Regions from separate parts of the Paenibacillus sp. AN1007 genome, predicted to be linked through region 3. Evidence: a T-box and tRNA genes for the amino acid it is inferred to sense, from the RefSeq annotation. Region 3 holds a T-box; the other regions hold tRNA genes.

Region 1 (4,750 bases), 3.0 Mb from region 3:
CAGGTTGTTCCTTTCAATCAACGTTTCTGTGTAAAAAGGATTTAGGCTTATATCATTCCAAAATAAAAAAAGGCTGATGTGCCGCAGTACACGGGCGCATCAGCCTTTTGGTGTCTTTGCTTTGTTAAGCCACCCAGACACCTATACCTCGAATCCGATCTCATCGACCAGATCGTTATATAGGTTTACTTGCATCGTCATCAGGTATGAGCAGGGGCAGCAGTTCGTCCAGTGATTCAACAGTCCAGTCCGCCCGCTCATCTTCCGACGTTTCGGGCTGAAACCTTCCGTATCCCTGTAAAATACGGATGGTATGCAGGCCCAGGCTGCGTGCTGGTATGATATCATTATCGATTCGGTCTCCGACCATCACCGCTTCTTCTGGAGCACATCCAGCTTGTTTCAGCGCAACCGCATACAGCTCCGGGTCCGGCTTGGACACGCCTTCTTCCGCTGAACAGGCCAGAACATCGACATACTTCCGAAGTCCGTAACTCTCCAGCCGAGTCTCAGTTCCAGGACTCTGATTGGCTATGATGCCAATACGATAGTAATGTGAGAGCCGTTCCAGCACCTTGGCCGCCGAAGGGAAGGGCCGCTCCAGTTCTTTGCGGAATTTCAGCTTGTCCTGAATCTGCTTGCGGTGATCTTCATCATGAATATATGTACGTATTGCAGCTTTCATTGGCCACTGTTCATAATTACGATAACAGGATGCAAACAGCTCTCGTACCGCTTCAATTTTCACTGGATAGCCATAAGCACAAGCTTCACGAACGAATTGACCGATGATATCGTCTACCGGCTCCCATTCATCCACCAGCGTATCCCCCACATCAAAAAACAACCACTTCAATCCGGCAATATCCGGCACGCCGATTCCTCCTCATAAGCCGCAGGTCACCCCTAGCTTGCATACTGTATCCATAAAAAAAGAAGACCCACGACAAGCATGAGTCTCCTCAAATTCCGTTAGTCTATAGCTGCAATTATAGCAGGCGTCTTACATCGAATCAATCTCAATCATAAGCTGCTGACTTCAGCTTCCTGTTTGCTGCAGCTGTTGAGAAGGAAACCGACTTCTCCGTTCAATGAATACACGATTTTGTCAGCCCCCATCCCCCGATAAATCCCTTTAGGATGGCTCTGCTCTGTGATCACACACAGGGACTTGGATGTCCATGACCGGCAAATCTGCAGATAACGGCAGGTCAAGTTCAGACTATTTTCAAAAATAAATACATTCCCTACACTGCCCTGCGGCAAAAACCATTTTTCAGCCGCTGCCGTATTCATGCGGATCACATGTTCTACGCCAATCTGGCGAAGTTTGCGCTCCTCACCAGCACTATTCGTCAGAACGGCAAAAGGCATTTTTTTGTACATCAGCAATTTCACAAATTTACGTCCAGCTTCATTCGGAGCCGTCACCAAAATCATCTCTTTATCCATTGTTCGTTCCTCCCTTGGCGTGAAAAGACAACAAAAAAGAAGCGTGGGGGACCAAGGCCTCCGAAACGCTTCTTAAATAATCCATGACGAAAACGCCATGAACCAGCGTGCGGTTTGCTGCCTCTCCCTTTAACGCTTACGAGGTTAGCTGACGGATTCGGGCGCGAGAGTCGCCCTATTTCCGGCTGTCACCGGAAAATTCACCCCATGGATGTCTGCTGCTGTAATACAGCCCATCCTGTTGGTTCCCCCGTTTTCCACCCTTAATGAATGGAAACTCAGCGATTAAAACATCGTTCGTACATCTTGAATAAAGAACCGATCGATATTATCGTTTGTTTCGTTTTTCAGGTATAAATTTATTAAAATTCAAATTACGCTATGAATCATACACCTGTGCCATGATGATGTAAAGTGCGGCCAGATCACTGAATCGTCAGATTTCCGGCAATAATCTTCAATAATAACGCTTACAATGAGGTTATACGCTATCCAACTCTTCCAAGCTGTCTAATTCTCTGCCGCACAAAAATGGATCATCACATTTCACAACGATTTCAATCTTACGTCGATCTTACACACCAAGGATGGTCATAACAACGCAGAAGCCAAATAAGTTTTGCATTACTTAATTGCATAAAATATAATGAATGTATCTAGAACAAGATGATGGAGGCGATCCCTATGTCAGTTTATGATTACAAAGTAAACACCCTTCGCGGACAAGAGATTGAGATGTCCGAGTATCGCGGCAAAGTGTTGTTAATAGTAAATACAGCAAGTCAGTGTGGTCTCACACCTCAATTCAAGGGCCTGCAGGAGCTGCAGGATAAATTCCAGGATGCTCCGTTTGAAGTGCTTGGGTTCCCAAGCAATCAGTTTGCGCAGGAGAAAGGTTCCTCCGATGATATTGCCGAGTTCTGTCAGATGAATTACGGTGTCAGCTTCCCTATGTTTGAAAAAATTGACGTCAATGGCTCCAGCGCCCATCCACTTTTCCAACATATTACCAAAGAAGCACCCGGCCTGCTCGGCTCGAAAGCAATCAAATGGAACTTCACCAAATTCCTGGTTGACCAGAACGGGAAAGTAGTGAAACGATATGCTCCGCAGACGATACCAGACAAAATTCAAGAGGATATTGAGGCTTTGTTGAAATAAACTATATTTTATAAAATGAAAAAGCGATCCGAAACCAAAGAGCCAAGGCTCAGGCTTCAGGATGGCTTTTTTTCGCTGTACCCGCTTCAACTAGTTCAGAACGTTCCATTGAGCTGCGGAACTTCAGTTCTGATCAAAGAAAAGAAGCTTTCCATTATGGAAAGCTTCTCAGGTATCTCTTCATATAATGCGGTCGAGAGGACTCGAACCTCCACGGGCATACGCCCACTACCCCCTCAAGATAGCGTGTCTGCCATTCCACCACGACCGCATGTCGTAAATTATCGGCAACAGAATTGATTATACCGGAATCTTATTTAAAAGTAAAGCAATTATCTAGATTTTCTTGTGCAGCCTGAATATAACACTTCTTTTTATACAACTCAGCTTCCTTTCTCCTTTCATTTTTCATTTAACTGCTCAAATTCCATCTAACTGCGCAAATTTTTGTCATAACTCTGAAGTAAGCACATAACATTAATCTGATTGCGAAAAAGAGGCCACACGAAGACGGAGTAAATCCATCCGTTTTCGAAATAGGAACTTTAGAAGAATCAAATTATTTTATCACAAATAAGCTTGTGTAAGTTTATATAACACAAAATACTTACCAGGCCTATACAAACGTCTTTTTTTCTGTTAACTATTGACAAAACACCGATTATTATGTGAAAATATATATCATATAATTCGGATTTACACACAAATTTTCAAAAAAACCTTTATCAAGTTAGGAAAATTTACACAACTGTACACAGGAGGCGAAAGATCTTGAATCGTGGGAATAAGCTTCTCGATTACGCGAAACTGCTTGATCCCTCTGTGCAGGTTGGAGGGTTCTCCCATCTCTTCGGCATGAACACCCATATCAAGGAAGGCTCCATACGTACTGCCGAGGATATCGAATCGTTCATGCGATGCCAGCTTCACCCTAGTCTTGTGCGTCTTGAAGGCATGGCGATCAAAGGCATCTACACCGCAACAGATCATAAGGACACCTGGCGTGTCGCTTTGATCGACAAACTGGTCCATGTACAGCGCACACCCGCTGAACTTCGAGAACAAGCATCAGCTATAGGCAAACGTTTAATCAAACTCTCGCGCGCCCTGCATCCGTGGATTGACTTCAGCCCGCTTGAACAGATCTTCGCAAAATACAATTCCGTTGGCTGCCTCCCTACCGTTCACGCCTGGATTAACCACCACCTTGACATCCCCGTCGAAGAGGCGGTTCTCGGTTACCTGCATTCAGCCATGTATGCTTGTATATCCGAAGCCTCCAAAGTTATCCCTCTAACTGAAGAAGTCACCAAGGAACTGCTGGGTCGTCTGACCACAGACCTAGAGAAGGAATGGACGACCGTGAGCACCTCTTCTCCAGATGGACATATGCCCCCCGCATCCCTGTCTATGAAGCCCTTGTTCCCCAACTTTCACATGCTCGGGGCAGGCCTCCATGCTTACAGAGCATAACTCTCCCCGTTCCACCCTTCTATAAAAATGCATACAAAAAAACACGCCGCAATCCCCTTGCTGGCGTGTTTTTCACTTTTTTGCAAGCTTATAAAAACGTATTTACGTCATATTAATTCAAAAAATACACTTATTTCCGTATTTTTTAATTGTTAGATGACGCAAATACGTATATAATGGAAATCACAGCTCGCATTTCTATATATCTTACACCAATACAAGCTTGCTGAATACTATAATCCATTCAGGAGTGAACCCTTTTGAACAAGAAAAAACCAGTCACTCCGTTCGGATGGGCTATCAAACGACGCCTAACCGAACTGCAGGTCGATCAGAAAACCTTTTGCGAACAGCATGGCATTCCACCCTATCGTCTGTCCAACCTTATCCACGGCACACGCAAAGCAACCAGATTCAGGCATTTGGTCGCTGATATTTTGGACATCCCCGAGGAGCTGCGATAACCATTTTCATCAAAGGAGGATTTCTCTCGTGAGATATGTGACATCAGACCTCGAAAGCTTGTCTTTCCAATCGACCAACCATCAGCTGATTATCGTTGATCAGCATTGGATGATTAGGAGCTGCAACCGAGCCTGGGAACGCGGGTTTCATAGACCTTTTTCGCACACAGCCCGCTGTCACAGGCATTACCTGCATTTGA
Region 2 (4,750 bases), 2.4 Mb from region 3:
GATGGGATCATTTATTACCTGTCGGTAGTGTAGGCGCTGCCTGCCAGTGCCACACATCCCGTACCAGATCTCCAATACCCACGAACTGCACCTGATGCTGCAAACGTGAGACGGACTCACAAATAACGGCTGAGGTGTTCAACCCCGTATGACCGACGTGCCCAATGACAACACAGCTTTTCTTATCTACGGCGCGTTGAACAGCCAGATCGAACTGCTTCCGAATATGTGCTTTTGAATTATGATCATCCAGAAATATGTCGTTTCCAACGGGCGGCATATTTTTGGTCTGAGCAAGCTCGCCCGCAACAGATCGAAAGTTAGTGCGGCTGTCGACAAAGAACAACCCACGTTCCCGGCATACATCCAGCACAATGGACATGATGCGTTTATCCGAAGTGATTTTGGAACCCATATGATTGTTCATACCAATGGCGTAGGGCACATCATCAATCGCCTTCTCCACTCGTTCCCGAACCTGTTCGTCTGTCAGATTGGAAGTGATCGCCCCTGGACCAAGCCATTCCGGTCTTCCCTTTTTAGGTTCCATCGGCATGTGTACAATCACATCCATCCCTTTTTTATGCGCTGCGACCGCATCTTGTTTCGTTGTTTGCAAAAAAGGCATCACGGCTACGGTCAGCTTCACCGGCATATCCAGAATCTCCGCCGTCCCCTTCATATCATTGCCAACATCATCAATGATGATGGCTATTCGATTGGGCTGAGGTGCTGTACTTGTCTCCGGCTGGGCCAAAGCCCCCCTTTCCCCTAACGCTCCGGCAGCACTTAAAATACATAGGAAGACCAAACATCGAAATCCCATTCCAACTGAAAAGCGGCGTCCTTTATTCTTACGCATCATCTTCTGATCCTCCTCCATACTTGGTGTTCTCATTGTTTGATTACTTGGGCACTTCTATGTAAGCTCGCACTCCCAATTCATTCTAAAAAAAATCTGAACAGAAAAAGTCTCCATCAGAGCTGAATCCAATACTTGTTAAACTCTTTTTACATATTCAACCCATCCAATAAGGGATGCTGCTTCTTTCATCTTCTCAGGTCACTTTAATGCAAAAAAAGCGATTTTTTTACAAATAACTGCAATTTGCAGGGTATTTTTTGTCCAAGCTATATGGTAAAATTTTCAAATCAAGACCAAGCACACAGTTTATGTGACGGAGGGGTGTGATGCGCGATACCATTTGCTGCCAAGCGGGCATTTTTATGTTTTTCTTGATCAGCTGTTGATGCAGTACTCAATCCGAGGGAGGGTAAAGTATGAAGATGAGATTGAAATGGAAAAAGTCAGTTAATATTTTGCTTGCCTGTTTAACCGCATTACCCCTGATGTTGACGCCGACGAACGTATCTGCAGCCAGTGATGCCAACATCAACTTGGCTTCAGAAAAGCAGCTCATCAAAGGTTTTGGCGGTATAAATCATCCAGTCTGGATTGGTGACCTTACACCGGCTCAACGTGAAACCGCTTTCGGAAATGATCAGAACCAGCTTGGGTTCTCTATTCTCCGAATCTCCGTCGATCCGAACCCCAATAACTGGGCTCTAGAAGTCCCAACAGCCAAGCGCGCAATCGAGAAAGGTGCGATTGTATTTGCATCACCTTGGAATCCTCCGAGCAGCATGGTGGAAACTTTCAATCGCAACGGCGATACCAATGCCAAGAGACTGAGATATGACAAATACGGTGCGTATGCTCAGCATTTGAATGACTTTGTAACCTTTATGAAAAATAACGGCGTGAACCTGTACGCGATCTCCGTGCAGAACGAGCCGGATTACGCTCACGACTGGACGTGGTGGACCCCGCAGGAAATCCTTCGTTTTATGAAGGAAAATGCAGGCAGTATTCAAGGTACCAAAGTTATGGCCCCTGAATCTTTCCAATACTTGAAAAATATATCTGACCCTATCCTGAATGATCCGCAGGCACTCGCCAATATGGACATCTTGGGAGCTCATACGTATGGAACGCAGTTCAAAGATTTCCCATACCCGCTCTTTAAGCAAAAAGGAGCCGGTAAAGAGCTGTGGATGACAGAAGTCTATTATCCAAACAGTGACAACAACTCCGCTGACCGCTGGCCAGAAGCGTTGGACGTATCGTACCATATGCACAATGCAATGGTTGAAGGCGACTTCCAAGCTTATGTATGGTGGTATATCCGCAGACAATATAGTCCGATGAAGGAAGATGGAACGATCAGCAAGCGTGGTTATAACATGGCTCATTTCTCCAAATTTGTTCGCCCTGGATATGTCAGAGTAGATGCTTCCAAAAACCCGGATACCAATACCTTTGTATCTGCCTATAAAGGCGATAACAAAGTCGTGATCGTAGCCATCAACCGCGGTACTTCGTCTGCAAACCAACGATTTGTACTGCAGAATGGTAATGCTTCCACCGTTTCTTCATATGTTACGGACAGCAGCCGTAATCTGGCGAGCCTTGCACCGATTAACGTTTCCAATGGCGCATTCACCGCGCAGCTTCCAGCACGGAGTGTGACTACATTTGTTGCTAACCTCACTGGTGGCGGCGGGAATGTAGGCACAGGTACCACTTATGAGGCTGAAACAGGAACAACGCTTACCGATGCAGTGATTGAGAACCTGTACCCAGGTTTCTCCGGTTCCGGTTACGTGAACTTTAACGCGTATACAGGTTCCGCAATTCAATGGAATGAAATCAACAACACGATTACCGGCACTAAAAATGTCAAGTTCCGTTATGCTCTGGAAAGTGGTACAAGAAACCTAGACATTTATGTTAACGGCACCAAAGTAATCAGCAACCAACCCTTTGAGGCAACAGGGAGCTGGTCAACCTGGGGTGAGAAAACCATTCAAGTGCCTATGAATTCAGGTACAAATACCCTTCGAATCGTAACCACAGGTTCAGAAGGACCCAATATTGATAACATCACGGTTACTGCTGCATTATAATCTTCATCCTAATATTGGTCTGCTTCATGCTCTACATCTTTCTATCATGGCAAAAAGTGGCCAAGCCCCGTTTCTGCAGTAGCTCGGATCGATGTGTGAACGAGCATCGCGCAGCTGCAGGACGGGCTCCCCTCATCGAATGACTGGCTTATGACCAAAAAGATTAAAAAAGCTCCTTCAGGACATGTCCTGAAGGAGCTTTTTTAATCTGATGCGGTCGAGAGGACTCGAACCTCCACGGGGGGTTAGCCCACACGGACCTGAACCGTGCGCGTCTGCCAATTCCGCCACGACCGCATATTCTAGTCTCACCAATTATTATCGGCGACAAGAAATAATATATCATGCGAGATCCATTATGTCAACACTTAAAACATCTAACAGGTTCGAACCAGATCTTAAGATCTGGTTCGAACCTGTTAGACTCTTCTTATACTCTTCCTTCAGAATGTAAATTCAATAAAACAAGCTTAAGAAGATTCCAAAAAACAGGTTACTACAGCTTGGAAGGCCAGCTGCCATACCAAGCATAACCTCCTCTTCTTTCCTTCTCGATCTCACTCAGCTTATATTTCACAATCCCGTCACGACCAACAAAAATAGGTCTGTCCGTACCAAGCTCATAGAAACGAGCCCAGATTGGTGAAGCGCTGGAATCCGCAATAATCCGGCTGTCTCCGTTCCCTCTCTCATATCGGTATCCTGTAATCTTCACTTTGTTAAACCAGGCTTCAGCGCCTTTAATGGATGCCGTTATTCTGGCATTGGGTGGTCTTGTCTTCAGAAACTTGACGATGTTTACACTCTCAGCAGCCGTTAGCGAAGGCACTTCGTAACTTCTTCCGCCTGCTGGTCTCAGCGTACTGGAATCATGCTGCTGACCCCAAACCGTCAATTTCCCGCCGGATGACACCTGCGTGTTCAAAATGGCGTCAACCCCTTTAGATACCGCATTTTTACTGCGATTCGCAAGTGAAGTATCGATAAAAGAAAAGTCCCCTTTCCGGCCTGCAACTTCATCGAGCATGAACATCACATTAATCATCGCGTCATCATTGTAAGTAATATGCTTATGATAGCCGGAGCTTTGATAGATTTGCGGCCAGCCGCCGTTGGAATACTGCATGTTAAGCAAAAAATTTATGCCCTTAATGGCTGCAGCCGAGTAACGCGGATCTTTATTTTTCTTGAATTCCTTCGCAAGTCTTCTAATCTCGGAGTATGTAGCTTTATTATCGATCGTTGATTTGGCCCATTCACCTGATGTCTGACCGTAATCTTTTCTCCAACCTCCGTCCGGGCGCTGATTTTTCAAAATATCAGACAAACTTGCGGTTGTGCCTGATGCATCAGCTGCGGATACGGATGCTGCAGGAAGAACGACCATTCCTGCTGTGGAAAAAACCATGGAACATGCGAGTACAAACGTCATCCACTTTTTGGCTTTCACAAAACATCACACTCCCAATTCATAAATTTTCCGTGCATTCTGGCTTACAACGGAATTATAAATCCCATTGTAAGCAATTTAAATACAAAATTTGTATGTATTTAATAAACTCATCATATGCAGCATCTCTTTCTTTGTCAATGTATGCGGCAGCATACGCTTATTAACTTCATTTCACCGGAACGGAATATTGCTTTTAACTCTTGACAAACTTGTTTATTATCCATTCTTACACCGATGAAACATTAATGACTATTTTGTAATCTTTAGTAGTCTGTTTTAAACATAATTCCGACTAAATTCGATAATTCCGCTAACATTGAGCCGCAAAGA
Region 3 (4,750 bases):
AATATTAACCAGTTTGCCTGGAACGGCAATGACTTTGCGAATAGTCTTGCCTTCCAGCGCCTGTTTCACAGGTGCCAGTTCCATCGTATAGTCCTGCATTCCTTGTGCATCCAGATCCTTCGAAATTGTTGCGCGAGTTACAATCTTGCCGTTGACCTGCACCACGATCTCCACTTCTGCATCCACGGTCATCGACTCATCATACTCAGGCCAAGCCACGTAGGAAATTCCACCTTCATATCCAAGACGACTCCACAGTTCCTCCGCCATATGCGGTGCCAAAGGTGACAGCAGCTGAACAAAGTTCTCCATTGCTTCACGAGGCAGTGTATCCGCTTTGTATGCATCGTTAATGAAGATCATCAATTGGCTTATCGCGGTGTTGAAACGCAGATGCTCCAGATCCTCCGTCACTTTTTTGATTGTTTTATGCGCTGTGCGTTTGAATTCATCCGTTCCGCCATCTGCTGTAATCTTCTCATTAACTGCACCTGTATCTTCGTTGATGAACAGACGCCATACACGTGACAAGAAACGATACATCCCTTCGACCCCGCTGGCGTTCCAAGGTTTGGTCGCTTCCAGAGGTCCCATGAACATTTCATAGAGACGCAGTGTATCTGCACCGAATTCGTTAACAATCTCATCCGGGTTAATCACATTACCACGGGATTTACTCATTTTTTCGTTATTGGTACCCAGAATCATACCTTGGTTGACCAGCTTGTAGAATGGCTCTTTCGTGTGTACAACGCCCAGATCATACAGCACTTTGTGCCAGAAACGAGCATACAGCAGGTGAAGTACCGCATGTTCTGCTCCACCGATGTACAAGTCCACTGGCAGCCACTGCTGCTGTTTCTCCTTCGAGATCAGTTCCTTGTCATTGTGAGGATCGATGAACCGCAGATAATACCAGCAGCTTCCTGCCCACTGCGGCATCGTGTTCGTTTCGCGGCGCGCTTTCATGCCTGTTTCCGGATCGACCGTATTCACCCAATCTGTCACATTAGCCAGTGGAGATTCTCCTGTACCTGAAGGTTTGATCTGGTCAATGTCAGGAAGCAGCAGCGGCAGTTGATCTTCCGGCACCGTCTTCATTGTTCCATCTTCCAGATGCAGAATCGGAATCGGCTCTCCCCAATAACGCTGACGGCTGAACAACCAGTCACGCAGACGATATGTTGTTTTACCTTGTCCCTTACCGTTCTCTTCAAGCCAAGCGATCATCTTCGCCGCAGCTTCTTCGTTGTTTAATCCGTTCAGGAAATCGGAGTTCACGTGTGCACCGTCGCCTGTATACGCCTCTTTTGTGACATCGCCGCCTTCAATGACTTCGATGATATTCAGGTCAAACTGCTTCGCAAATTCCCAGTCACGTGCATCATGCCCCGGGACAGCCATAACAGCCCCTGTACCGTAACCAGCCAGTACATAATCCGCAATCCAAATCGGAAGCTTTGCTCCGTTAACCGGATTGATCGCATACGCCCCTGTGAACACACCTGTTTTTTCTTTGGCCAAGTCCGTACGTTCCAGATCACTCTTACGCGCAGCCTGCTCCTGATAAGCTTTCACTGCCTCACGCTCTGTTTCAGACGTAATCACGTCCACCAGTTCATGTTCTGGAGCGAGAACTGCAAAGCTTGCACCAAACAATGTATCTGCGCGAGTTGTGAATACTTTGATCACTTCTTCACGGCCTTCAATGGCAAAAACCACTTCAGCACCTGTCGATTTGCCGATCCAGTTACGCTGCATATCCTTGATGCTTTCCGACCAGTCCAGCTCTTCCAGGTCCTCCAGCAAACGCTCCGCATATTCCGTAATTTTCAGCACCCATTGACGCATCGGTTTACGTACAACGGGGTGGCCGCCGCGTTCACTTTTACCGTCAATAACCTCTTCATTCGCCAGAACCGTACCCAATGCCTCACACCAGTTCACCGGCACTTCATCTACATAAGCCAAACCTTTTTTGTACAGCTGGATGAAAATCCATTGTGTCCATTTGTAGTACTCCGGGTCCGTTGTGCTGATCTCGCGATCCCAGTCATACGAAAATCCGAGAGATTTGATCTGACGACGGAAATTGTCGATATTGCGGAATGTAATATGACGCGGGTGCTCCCCCGTATCCAGTGCGTGCTGCTCTGCAGGCAGACCGAACGCGTCCCAACCCATCGGATGAAGTACATTGTATCCGCGCATCCGTTTGTAACGGGATACGATATCCGTTGCTGTATATCCTTCCGGATGACCTACGTGCAGTCCGGAACCGGACGGATAAGGAAACATATCCAGAGCATAAAACTTCGGTTTCGACGGGTCCTCACCTGTTTTGAATGTTTTGTTTTCATCCCAATACTGCTGCCAGTTTTTTTCCATCACTTGCGGTTGATAGCCGTGCTTCGGCTGATGATTCTCACTCATCTATATTCCTCCTTCAGGTTATACGCGCTTTGATAACAACAAAAAAACCTCAGCATCCCGTAGCGTTTGCAGCGCTAGGGACGAGAGGTTGAATTCCCGTGGTACCACCCTAGTTAGCGGACGAACGTGCTTCGTCATCCACTCCCTCTAGACCTGTAACGGCGGTTAACCGATGCGGATTTCCTATTCAATGCAGAAGGCATAGAAAGGTGTAGTCACCGCATTTCTCCAAGGCGAGTTCGCAAAGTACTGTCAATCGGCTTGCACCACCCGCCGACTCTCTGTCGTGTACAGAATTTACTACTGATCCTTATCATCGAAATATGTATACAATATCGGGAACATTATATAAAAATGCAGGCTCAAAGTCAATATGACACTTCACATTCATCCTTCTCAGATGATATAATTTCCGTGCTCCCCGACTACAATGATGCTTCTTCAAACATTCCGAAAACGTTCAATACCCTTCTTCAGATTCTGAATCGTCCATTGGATATGCTCCTGATTATCATACTGCCGGTAATCACATTCAATTCGAAGTGCAAGATCAAAATACAAATCGTACAAGCTTCTGCGCTTCCGCTCACTCTCCGTCACAATCTCTCGGCCATACCCTTTCAGAAATCCCGGAGTATAGTTAAAATGACTGAAATAGTGCTCCATCAGCGGATCACCCCACAACGAGCGTTCAAAATCGATAATGCCCGTAATCTGTTTATCCTGCACCAACACATTACCATCCCACAGATCCCAGCTGATCAACATGGGTTCGGTCACTTCATCCAGTACATCTGATCTTTCCTCGATCAGACGCCGCAGCTCATTGTAGTCAATACCAATATCAATCTTTGCCTTTTCTCCATCGGCAAGCATATCCTCCATCAACATCAAAAATGCTTCTCTCCATGTGCTGCGCTGTCTGTCCTTCCCCGAAAAATAACCGAATCGATCCCCCTTAATCTCGTTGATTCGCTTGTTATATTGTCCTAACTGCTGCTCAATTTCTTCCTGCTCTGACACTGTAAGTTGAGTTTTTACCTGGTTATACGGCGTCCCGGACATGTATTCCATAATAAAATACTGTGCAGGTGCAAAAGCAAGCGAAGCATCATAAGCCAGCACCTGAGGCACAGGAACATCCTTCAGACCGGCAGCAAGCCGGAGTGCTTCCACTTCTGCTGTCATCAGATCCTGCTCACAGCGCATCAGATTGGTTGCAGCCGAGGGCGCAATTTTAAGGACAATTTTTCGTCCGTCACTTAGCACTATTTTATAGGCATGGTTTGCCCATCCGTCAATCATTTCTTCACATTCCTGAATGGCCGCAGCGAGTTGATGTGTAATGATCTGATCCAGCTGCTCTTTGGATAATCTCGTTTTATATGTACTTTCCATCGTTGTCATCCTCCCGTTATTGAATAGTTCATCTCATTTCGGAAAACGCTTTCCGAATTAAATTTATTATGTCTCTCTTTCCTTCCAGCAGCAATACCTTTTATCCTATCAGTTAAAAAAACTGTCCTTGGCAGCATGATCACATGCAGCCAAAGGACAGCTAACCATCGTATTTCAAACCATGTACATACGAGCTGCTTATTTATTTTACAGCCACGTAGAACAAACGCTGCGCACTGTCTCCAGCCTCTTGCCACTCAAAGTCCGCATACACCTTCACGTCTCGGAAGCCCGCTTTGCACAGCTCCAGCTTCATCCAATCCGGATCATAAGCACGCTGCACATGAACTTCCTCAAATCTCTGGTACGTATCCCTGCTGCCGTCTTCAATACGCGAGAAAATGCTTAGATGGTGCTCGATTTCACACCGCTCCTGGTCCAGATCACATGTCCAGATGTAAGACACGGAACGCTCATCCAGTACAAAAGGCTGCTCTTCATCATAACGAATGAGTGTGTTCGGATGATGCACATCAAACAGAAACGTACCTTCTGGCTTCAGCATCTCATATGTTCGCCTGAATGTACGAATCACATCTTCTGATTCCAGCAAATAGTTCACACAATCACAGAACGATATGACCGAGTCCACAGGTTCAGGCACTCTCCACTCCCGCATATCCTGCTGCACCCAGCGCACGCTGCCTCCCCGGTACAACCGATGTCCTTGAGACGTTGCTTCCATCTTGCTGCGGGCAACCGACAGCATATCTGCCGAAAGGTCAATGCCCGTCACTTCAAAGCCGGAATTCACCAGCGGAATGGTGATTGAACCCGTTCCGCAGCCAAGCTCCGCCACACTTTTAGGCATGCCATGCTGTTCCCAGGCTGTTCTTGCAAACCTTATCCAGTCCGGATA
Region 4 (4,750 bases), 2.5 Mb from region 3:
TCCAAGATTACCCTTATCTGTCCTTTGACCAGGGGGAGTATAATTCCTTTCATTTTTCGGAAGAGATTCTGAGTACGTTATCACATCCGAAAAGCATTCAGGTGAATGACAGGGCAACGCTGTTTAATCTGCTGATTGGTCTAAACGGGTATACCATATCTACAGGTGTACTCAGCGCCGATCTGAACGGCAACGAGATTATTCCGGTTCCGCTCGAATGTGAAGAATCGATAAATGTAGGATGGATCTGTCATAAGAGCACGTCCCTGTCGAATCTCGGCGTTGCTTATGTCCAGGCATTACACGAGGCTATTGGCCTGCAGCATTGATTCGCAGTTCTGATGATTTACCCGAAAGGAGCAGGAAATTGAAAGTATTATACCGGAATAAAAGTGAACAGCATGAGTTGACCGTTTACGAAACCAAAAGACTTTATGGGGAAATCGGACACTTCCGTGTGCTGCAGTTCTCGGATGATGCGGTTCAGGGGGCGATCGATCTGGAGCAGCCTTCCAGAATTGTACTGGAGTATCCGCGAGCTATGCTGCATCTAATGGAACGAAATGATCCGCATTTTAATCGAGTATTTGTGGTGGGACAGGGCATTGGTACGATTTCTTCTTACCTGTCAGATCGACAAGTCAAGGTGGCGGAACTGGATGCGGAGGTTGTGGATATCAGCCAGCACTTCTTTGGATATCAGGGCTCACCGGTGCTGGTTGGTGATGGTCGGGAACTGTTGGAACGGGAGCAGGCGGGGGTATACGATTATATCATTATTGATGCATTCACAGCAGCCGGAACGCCGGAGCAGTTTACGAATGCTTCCTTCTTCCGTATGGTAAAAGACAAACTGCGTGCAGGCGGTGCGGTGCTGCTTAATGTGTTTGGACGTTCAGGGAAGGATACATTGGTGAATGCTATCTATACAACCCTTGCCAGGGAATTTCCCAATACACGCGCTTTTGCGCTTCCAGCCGAGGCCAATGAAGTCCAGAACCGGATTTTGATGGGCAGTCAGCGCCCCATTGATGTTCAGCTGAGGTATATGGCAGGTTTTGTAGAGCAGATTCTGGAGGAAGGTTATATCATTGAAGGATGAGTGGGGAGGGGGATAAATAAACAAGGCATTTCCATAGACGATATTTTGTCATGATTTCGTCAATCCTATAAATTATTGTTAAGATATCTTGTTCTCTTCATTGTTTCTTAACAACTTTAATATATGATGATATGGATATGCCTTTTTATGAAAATCCGGGGGAAGCAAAATGATCGCAAATAAAAAGTTATCCAGATTACGCAGAAAAGTCAGAACATTTAAAAAAATTAGCCTTACCGCATTACTTGGAGGGTTAGTCACGATTTCGGTCCTGATGACACTGACCATTATGGTGATTACCTCATATACTACCCAGAAACAGGCTCTTATTAACAACTCGCTCAAGCTTAATTATGCAAATGCGGTACAGATGAGCCAAACGCTGGACTCCCTTTTTGAATCGATGCAGAGGAGCTTGAGGTACGGGGCTGCGTATTTTAAAGATGTCGATTACAATGACAAAGACAAACTGAATACCACACTGGATTTGATCCACAACAGCAGTGATTATTTCAATGCTGTAGTTCTGGCTGATAAGACAGGGCTTGTCCTATCGAGGTCACCGTATTCCCAGGTGAGCGTCGGTAAACATGTCAGCTCTGAAGCAGCCAAAGCGGCGATCAAAGCAAAATCTACATACTTATCGGATGCGTACCTGACTCCGCGAACGAATCGCAGAATCGTTTTTCTGAGTGAACCGATTGTTGATAACAAGGGAGACTACAAAGGTCTAATAAGCGGAAGTATCTATTTGCAGGAGAATAATATACTGGATTTGTCCTTTGGAAGTCAACTGAAGACCAGTAATGGATCGTACTTTTTTATCGTTGACCATAAGGGAGCACTGCTGTTTCACCCCAATGTCAGCCGGATCGGCGAGAATATTAGTAAAAACATAGTGGTCCAGAAATTGATGAATAACCAGACAGGACAAGAGAAGTATACCAATCTGGAAGGGACAAGCACGCTTGCAGGATATTACAAGGTTCCGGCAACCGATTGGGGAGTTGTCGTCGTATCACCGACACAAATGGTGTATGATCAGTTGAACCGTCAGATTGGTCTGCTTCTGCTGTACATTGCCGTACCGTTCATCCTGTTAACCCTGATTGTACTGCGGGTGGCCCGCAAGCTTGTGCAGCCTTTTGTGTTTCTGGCTGATCTCGTGCAGCAGGTGGATAAAGGAAGAGTAGAGCTGCCGATTGTGAAACCGCACTGGAACAGGGAAGCTGATCTGCTTACACGGACAATGATCGGGGCAATGGCAAGTTTCAGGAACAAGACAGATCAATTAGTATATGATGCAAGAACAGACGTGTTAACCGGCTTGAATAACCGCAGAACATTTGAGACTGTTATACAGGAATGGATTCAGGATGAGACTCCTTTTTCCATTGTTGTTCTCGATATTGACCGCTTTAAGTTAATTAATGATACATATGGTCATTCTACGGGGGATGAGGTCCTGAAACAGATCGCCAAGCTGATCCAGATATCCGTCCGGCCTGAAGATGTCTCTTTCCGCTTTGGCGGGGAAGAGTTTGTCGTGCTGCTTCGAGATTACGATTCAAAGATGGCATATGAGGCGGCAGAGCGAATCCGGATTTCCGTCGAGGAAAGTGTGCTTGCTGTTGAGCGTTCAGTTACCCTATCGGCAGGTATTGCAGAGTTTCCAATGCATGCCCGATCTGAAGCCGAGTTGTTTCATTTGGCGGATAATGCGCTTTATCTGGCCAAGGAAGAGGGCCGTAACCGAACGGTTGTCATACAGACAGTGGAAAAATAGAAAGCGCAGAGGCAGACCCAAGGGACAGAAGGGTCTGCTTCTGTCTGTTTGAATTGAACGAGAGCGGCATCGGTTTACATAACGTATCTGTTAACATCAGAAAAAAGCTGTTGCATAATATATTAGAAACATGTATACTCTGAATTACGGTAAAACAAGGAATTGATTCACCGTAGGTGCTTTTCATCCAGGATGAGAAGATACATAATACGCGGTCGTGGCGGAATTGGCAGACGCGCACGGTTCAGGTCCGTGTGGGCTAACCCCCCGTGGAGGTTCGAGTCCTCTCGACCGCATCTAAAGAAAAAGGTTTGTACACCGTCCAATAGACGGCGTACAAACCTTTTTCTTTTCTCAACATAACAACGGATGCAAGCAGAACAAGAGGACTTCCCATGCAGCTGATTCCCAGCTCATACAGCAGTGCCTAGCGCTCTTGGAGGCGGCTGCGCCTATTCCGTACAGTGACGGTCAGCAGACCCGTCAGCATGCCGGTCAGACCGCATAATGTAACGCAGAGCATTAACGGTACCGGCTCGAAACGAAGTAAAAAAGCAATGCCGCTGCCGAAGGTTGTTCCCGCGAGAAAGCCGAGGGCAGCTCCCAATTGGGTAGAGGATTTCATCTTTTCACCTGCACTTATAAAGTAGGGTATGGAGCGGTTAAGTGGTTTTTCATCTGTGGGTATTGTTACACGTCAGCTTCCGCTCGTTTTGTTCTTTCATTTTGCCGAGAATGCAGGTGAATTATTCATAAAAAAGCATTAAAACTAAAATAGGCTCTGCCTCCGATTAAGGAGCGCAGAGCCTTTTGACTGTTCGCTTTGTTAGGGATTCCGACGATCTTTAAGAATGACATCTGCGAACAGAATCGTCTTCGGAATGCGGAAAAATTGCTCCGCTTGTTCCTGAAACGCGGCAGAAGGCAGCGTTCCCTGATGCAGCCATTTGCGGAAAGTGCCGGGATGAACCCCGATCCAGTGGCTGACATCTGTCACCGACAAATCATGGACCATACACAAGCCGGTTAGAATACGGTTACTCACGGGTGAGCGGGTTACCGTCCGCTTCATAAAGCGGGAAGGCTCGGGTTGACAGATCACCGGACTGCTGCGCACGACCTCTTCATTGAAAAGAATGTGCCGCGGGTAGCCAAGCAGCTGGCAGGTCTTGTCCAGATTGGTACTGCCGGGTATTCGCCCTTCGTACACCCACGCGCTTACGCTGCGTGAGGAGATCGAGAGGTCTTCGGCGAGCTGAGACAATTTAATATCGTTGGCCATCAGCACGGCAAGAAGAACACGATTGCGGATTTGACAGCGTGTCGGTTTACGGAACCGTTTAACACGGACACCTTTTCCCAAATATTTACGGTTGATCAGAGACCACGCCTGGATGGAATGTTGTTCTGGTTGATTAGGCATATTTCCTCCGATTTTTTTAACCAAATACTACAATAAATAAAGGGGTACTTTCAAGTGCCGCAATGACTGGTTTGAAAACCGGTTGTGCGTCATTCTACATCAAAGAGGGAACTATGAACTAGACCTCGCGCTATTCGCATCCTAGTATATTCCTAGATTACAATGATTCACTAAAAATGATGGAATGATTTGTACGGAATCACAATTTATTTGGTTCTAATTACCCAATTATAGGTCTTTAGAACTTTTGTGTGATTTTTGCTGGTATCATGCTGTTTCTGTCTAGAAATTCAGCCGATTTTGGTGAATTTCCCCATTGGATTTTATTCTGAAACGTGCACAAATCTGAAATGATAAATCCGCAGGTTCAGCAAGGCAGGTGGCCTGTCACAATCTCTCATTCTCACATATATTGTAGGGTGTTCAAATTTTAAAAAAT

The links. The T-box of region 3 lies ahead of leuS (leucine--tRNA ligase). A T-box ahead of a tRNA ligase gene usually reads a tRNA of that ligase, here a tRNA-Leu.
Region 1: it has a tRNA-Leu gene. The T-box ahead of leuS (leucine--tRNA ligase) is inferred to sense a tRNA for this amino acid. The anticodon was not compared.
Region 2: it has a tRNA-Leu gene. The T-box ahead of leuS (leucine--tRNA ligase) is inferred to sense a tRNA for this amino acid. The anticodon was not compared.
Region 4: it has a tRNA-Leu gene. The T-box ahead of leuS (leucine--tRNA ligase) is inferred to sense a tRNA for this amino acid. The anticodon was not compared.

The regions. Positions count from the first base shown of each region.
Region 1 is NZ_CP159992.1:4,259,607-4,264,356, forward strand. Features, by position in the region: gene ABXS70_RS19240 (HAD family hydrolase) at 176-874, opposite strand; gene ABXS70_RS19245 (hypothetical protein) at 1,024-1,452, opposite strand; cyclic di-AMP (ydaO/yuaA leader) riboswitch at 1,571-1,746, opposite strand; gene ABXS70_RS19250 (glutathione peroxidase) at 2,137-2,613, shown strand; tRNA gene ABXS70_RS19255 (tRNA-Leu) at 2,802-2,884, opposite strand; gene ABXS70_RS19260 (urease accessory UreF family protein) at 3,385-4,086, shown strand; gene ABXS70_RS19265 (XRE family transcriptional regulator) at 4,347-4,550, shown strand; gene ABXS70_RS19270 (hypothetical protein) at 4,579-4,750, shown strand, end outside.
Region 2 is NZ_CP159992.1:3,592,491-3,597,240, forward strand. Features, by position in the region: gene ABXS70_RS15845 (N-acetylmuramoyl-L-alanine amidase) at 1-33, shown strand, start outside; gene ABXS70_RS15850 (divergent polysaccharide deacetylase family protein) at 8-865, opposite strand; gene ABXS70_RS15855 (carbohydrate-binding protein) at 1,288-2,967, shown strand; tRNA gene ABXS70_RS15860 (tRNA-Leu) at 3,180-3,264, opposite strand; gene pelA (pectate lyase) at 3,464-4,417, opposite strand.
Region 3 is NZ_CP159992.1:1,212,533-1,217,282, reverse strand. Features, by position in the region: gene comER (late competence protein ComER) at 1-8, shown strand, start outside; gene leuS (leucine--tRNA ligase) at 1-2,433, opposite strand, end outside; T-box leader at 2,507-2,759, opposite strand; gene ABXS70_RS05610 (aminoglycoside phosphotransferase family protein) at 2,875-3,831, opposite strand; gene ABXS70_RS05605 (class I SAM-dependent methyltransferase) at 4,034-4,750, opposite strand, start outside.
Region 4 is NZ_CP159992.1:3,676,057-3,680,806, reverse strand. Features, by position in the region: gene ABXS70_RS16315 (LysR family transcriptional regulator) at 1-329, shown strand, start outside; gene ABXS70_RS16310 (fused MFS/spermidine synthase) at 368-1,102, shown strand; gene ABXS70_RS16305 (diguanylate cyclase) at 1,272-2,888, shown strand; tRNA gene ABXS70_RS16300 (tRNA-Leu) at 3,100-3,184, shown strand; gene ABXS70_RS16295 (hypothetical protein) at 3,316-3,513, opposite strand; gene ABXS70_RS16290 (helix-turn-helix transcriptional regulator) at 3,715-4,311, opposite strand.